Regions from separate parts of the Ancylobacter sp. GW821-FHT10E12 genome, predicted to be linked through region 2. Evidence: predicted binding sites of a transcription regulator. Region 2 holds the regulator's gene; the other holds the start of a gene.

Region 1 (2,465 bases), on a different contig from region 2:
CCACCTGGTCGCGGCCGTAGCGCTGCTGCACGTAGCGGATCACCTCGTCGCGGCGCTCCTGGCAGAAATCGATGTCGAAATCGGGCATCGACACGCGCTCGGGATTGAGGAAGCGCTCGAACAGCAGCCCGAAGCGCAGCGGATCGAGATCGGTGATGGTCAGCGAATAGGCGACCAGCGAGCCGGCGCCCGAGCCGCGGCCCGGCCCGACCGGGATATCGTGCTGCTTCGCCCATTTGATGAAGTCCGACACGATGAGGAAATAGCCGGGGAACTTCATCTTGGTGATGATGTCGAGCTCGAAGGCCAGACGGTCGCGATAGTCCTTCTCGGTGAGATCCGGCGCCGGGCCGTGAACGGCCAGACGCGCCGCCAACCCCTCCTCCGCCTGCACGCGCAACTCCTCGGCCTCGTCGCGCTCCATGGTGAAGCGCGGCAGGATCGGCTTCACCGTGCGCGGGCGATAGGCGCAGCGGCGGGCGATCTCGACGGTGTTGGCCAGCGCCTCGGGCAGGTCCTCGAACAGCTTGATCATCTCCGCCCTTGTGCGGAAACGGTGATGCGGCGTGAGCTGGCGCCGCTCGCTCTCCGCCACCAGCCGCCCCTCGGCGATGCAGATCAGCGCGTCATGCGCCTCGTAGTCGTCCTGCGTGCCGAAGAACGGCTCGTTGGCGGCGACCAGCGGCACTTCCATGCGATAGGCGAAATCGACCAGCGTGCGCTCGACCCGGCGCTCCTCGGCGATGCCGTGACGCTGGATCTCGACATAGAGCCGGTCGCCGAACAGGACCTTGAGGGCCTCCAGCCGCTGGGCGGCGACATCCGGCGCGCCGAGCACGATCGCCCGGTCGATGGGGCCGGAGGGACCGCCCGTGAGGCAGATCAGGCCGGCGGCGCGGGCCTCCAGCCAGTCCGCCTTGATATGCGGGGCGCCATCGTCGGCGGTGTCGAGATAGGAGCGCGACACCAGCTCCATCAGGTGCCCCCAGCCGGTCTCGTCGGCGGCGAGCAGCACCAGGCGGGGACGTTGCGCATGCGCCGGGCCGCGACCGGCCTGGTCGCCGAAATCGATGGCGAGCGCGCAGCCGACGATGGGCTGGATGCCGGCGCCGGCCATCTTCTCGGAGAATTCCAGCGCGCCGAACAGATTGCCGGTGTCGGTCAGCGCGATGGCCGGCTGATGGTCCTTCTTGACCAGATCGGCGAGCTTGCCGACCGGCAGCGCCCCTTCCAGCAGCGAATAGGAGGAATGGACGTGGAGATGCACGAATCCGACATCGGCCTCGGCCATGGGAACTTCCTTTCGCGACTCAATCGGCCTTCATGGTGGGCATCGCGCCCCGCGGCGTCCACCTCGGCGTCCACAGGCGGCGCGGTGTTTCCCCGCCATCCTCTATACGCCGGTGAATACCCCGGCCCAGATGCCGATCATCGCGACGAACAGGCCGATGGACGACAGGGCGGCGACTTCCTGCAACAGGATGCGGATCATGGCGACCTCCGTTTGATCCATTTGAGTATGGAACATACAGAGAACATCGGGGATAAGCCGCTTCAGGTCAAGCTTTGTTCCCTCTCTGTTCCAGGTCGTGGTTGCGGAAGCGCTAACGTGACGTGTCGAATTCTCGGCAATATTCAGCCGATACGGGGCGGCCAGAAGAGGTCGAGGCGCACCGACAGTCCGCTTCCACCGAACGCGTCGGCGCCGACGATCAGCGCGCTGCAGCGCGCCGGCTTGCCGTCCATCGCCTCCAGGAAGGTCATCACCTCGCTACGGCAGATCTCGCCGACGGTGGCGCCCTCGATCACCACCCGGATGCGGATGGCATCGCGCGCCTGCGACGCCTCCGGCACCAGCTCGGCGACACAGTCATAGCCCGACGGGGTGGAGGCCCGCACCGAGAAACGGTCGAGCGTCGCCTGATGTTCGTCGGCATGGTCGACCAGATAGTCGTAGTCGCCGTCGCCGGCGAGGCGCTGCCATGCGGTCGGCGGCACATAACGGGTGCCAAGCAGCCGCAGCATGACGATCAGCGCCACCGCCGCCACCACGGCGATGGACATGAGCGTCAGAGGATCGCTGCTCGGCAGGTTCATTCGGACGATTCTCGCTGGCGGGAAAGAGGTAACATAATACAGGACACCTCCGCCACAACCGTCCGGCCCCTATCAGGCCAGCTCCACCACCTGTCCGTCCTGGATGGTGACGCGCCGATGCATGCGATAGGCAAGTTCGAGATTATGGGTGGCGATCACCGCCGCCAGTCCCGTCGCCTCCACCAGTTGCTGCAAGGCACCGAACACATGGTCGGCGGTGTGCGGGTCGAGATTGCCGGTCGGCTCGTCGGCCAGCAGCACCCGCGGCGCGTTGGCGACGGCGCGGGCGATGGCGACGCGCTGCTGCTCGCCGCCCGACAATTCGCCGGGGCGGTGCTCCAGCCGCTTGCCGAGGCCGAGATAGGTCA
Region 2 (2,465 bases):
TCGTCCTGATCAGCCTCGCGCTCGTCGCTGCCTGCCTGCTGCGCACGCGCCTCGCCCTTGCCGCGGTGGTGCTTGCCGCGGCGGCGGCCGTGCCGATGCTGACGGCGCGGCCCGCCGACGTGCTGGTGGACGCGCAGGCAAGGACGGTGGCGGTGCGCGGGCCGGACGGGCGACTGGCGTTCATGGGCGACCGGCCGCGCGGCCTCACCGATCGCTTCGCCGTGCAGCAATGGCTGTCGGCGGAGGGCCTGCGCGGCGCCGAGGATGCGGCGGCACCCGGCGACACGTCCGCAGGGACGGGCCGGCCGGCCGCGACGGTCGCACCGGGAAATCGAGCCGTCGACGCCACTTCCGGAGCCGGGGCACCGAAATCGGCGATGACCGGCAAGGTGGCGATGGGCGCACCTCCAACGGCGGTGCCGGGTGCCTTGGCGGGCGATCGGATCGCCGGTGCCGGTCCGGTGCCCGGAGCATCGATGTCGTCTGCGGACGGTGGCGTTGTTGTGGCAACGGAGGGGCCGACTGCGGTTACGGCAGCCGAACCTCGCGCGACATTGCCGGCGGCGGCGCGTTGCGATCCGGTCGGCTGCACGCTGCCGGCCCGCGATGGCCGGCTGGTCGCCTATCCGCTCGACCGCGCCGCATTGACCGACGATTGCCGGCGGGCGGCGCTGATCGTCACCCGCTTCACCGCCCCGGCCGATTGCGCGGCGCAGGTGGTGCAAATCGGACCGACGGGGGAGGGCGCGGGATCGGCCTTCATCGCCGAGCCGGACGGGTCCTGGCGCCGGATCGAGGCCCGCCCGGCAGCGGGAACGCGACCCTGGCTACCCGCCGCCGTCGCGGACAAGCGAGCGGCGAAGGCACTGGCTGCGCCATCGGCGACAGCATCGGGTGAAGCGGCCGGCACCTCGCGGCTCCCCGGCCGCATGCCTGCGTCCGCCGCCTCCGCCCAATCCTCTGTCACGCCCTTCGCCGGCACAGTGGCGGAAGAGGGCGGCGGCACGGCCGCGGGAACCGCGCCGGAGGCAGACGACGTGCCGTGATGCTCCCCGGTCCGTGATCCGGTCCCATCGGCCGGACCGCAGCGGATAGCGGCGGCACGCCGGCCAGCCTTGAGAATAGCGGGTCGGCGCGTCTGCCGGCCGGCAGACGCCATACCTTCCGCGACGAACCCCGCGCGACCATCCCGGCGGCCGTCGACGCCGCATACGCCCCTACGGGGGCACGCGTCTCGAAAAGCCCTGGCTCGGGAAACCCCGGCCCTGAACGGCAATCTGCCGCCCCGAACGGCGCGCCGAATCATCGTCCCGCTCAATACCGCCGGAACAGGCCGACGAGACGTCCCTGGATGCGCACGCGGTCCGGTCCGAAGATGCGGGTCTCATAGGCGGGGTTGGCGGCTTCCAGCGCGATGGAGGCGCCCTTGCGGCGCAGGCGCTTCAGCGTCGCCTCCTCGTCGTCGATCAGCGCTACGACGATGTCGCCGGTCTCGGCACTGTCGGCGCGGCGGATCAGCGCCAGGTCGCCGTCGAGAATGCCGGCCTCGATCATCGAATCGCCGCGGACCTCGAGCGCGAAATGCTCGCCGCCGCCCAGCATTTCCGCCGGCATGGAAATGGTCTGGCTGCGCGACTGGATGGCGGAGATCGGCGAGCCGGCGGCGATGCGGCCCATGAGCGGCACCGCGACCGGGCGCCTCACGTCGTCATCGTCCTCGGCCGGCGGCGGGGCGGGGCGGGAGCGCCCGAGGCTGCCCTCGATCACGCTGGGCGCGAAGTTCCGCGCCGGCTTGGCGGCGGCGGCGGGGCTCTGCACGGATTCGGGCAGGCGGATCACTTCCAGCGCCCGCGCCCGGTTCGGCAGGCGGCGGATGAAGCCGCGCTCCTCCAGCGCGGTGATCAGCCGGTGGATGCCGGATTTCGACCTCAGGTCCAGCGCATCCTTCATTTCCTCGAAGGAGGGCGGGACGCCGGTCTCCTTCAGGCGTTCATGGATGAAGCGGAGCAGTTCGTGTTGCTTGCGGGTGAGCATTGGCGGAAGTCCGTCCCCCGGTGCGGGTCGAAAATGAAACAAATCACGAACAAACACTATCCGTTCTTTTTGTGTTCCACAATGCGTAAATAAACCGCTAAGCGGTCGACGCCAAAGCGGCTTCTGGCTAGTGTATGCAATGGCATCCATCTTGCCTAAGTGACATGCATTTTCTTCCCTTCGCTCAGCCGGGAGTCGTCGTGTTGACCGTCAGCCTTGCCGAAATCCTCCACGCGCATCGATCCGGCCGCTCGACCCCTTCCCGCACGGTCGCGGCCTGCCTGGAGCGGATCGAACGGCATGCCGACCCCTCCATCTTCACCGCCCTGATGAGCGCCGACCAGCTTGCCGAGCAGGTGGCGGCGCTGGAGGGGCGCGACCCGGCGAGCCTGCCGCTCTACGGCATTCCCTTCGCGGTGAAGGACAATATC

Evidence for each region. Region 2 encodes LexA, which represses DNA repair genes until DNA is damaged. Its sites were predicted from a motif close to TGTTCNNNNTGTGTTCNG; they were not measured.
Region 1: a site for LexA is predicted at 1,521-1,538, ahead of dnaE (DNA polymerase III subunit alpha). Genes of this name have one in related genera too.

What each region holds. Positions count from the first base shown of each region.
Region 1 covers NZ_JBXASN010000009.1:9,376-11,840, forward strand. The annotation lists gene dnaE (DNA polymerase III subunit alpha) at 1-1,291, opposite strand, end outside; gene AC1RU4_RS13560 (hypothetical protein) at 1,636-2,097, opposite strand; gene AC1RU4_RS13565 (ABC transporter ATP-binding protein) at 2,170-2,465, opposite strand, start outside.
Region 2 covers NZ_JBXASN010000024.1:10,468-12,932, forward strand. The annotation lists gene AC1RU4_RS24155 (ComEC/Rec2 family competence protein) at 1-1,046, shown strand, start outside; gene lexA (transcriptional repressor LexA) at 1,315-2,034, opposite strand; gene atzF (allophanate hydrolase) at 2,238-2,465, shown strand, end outside.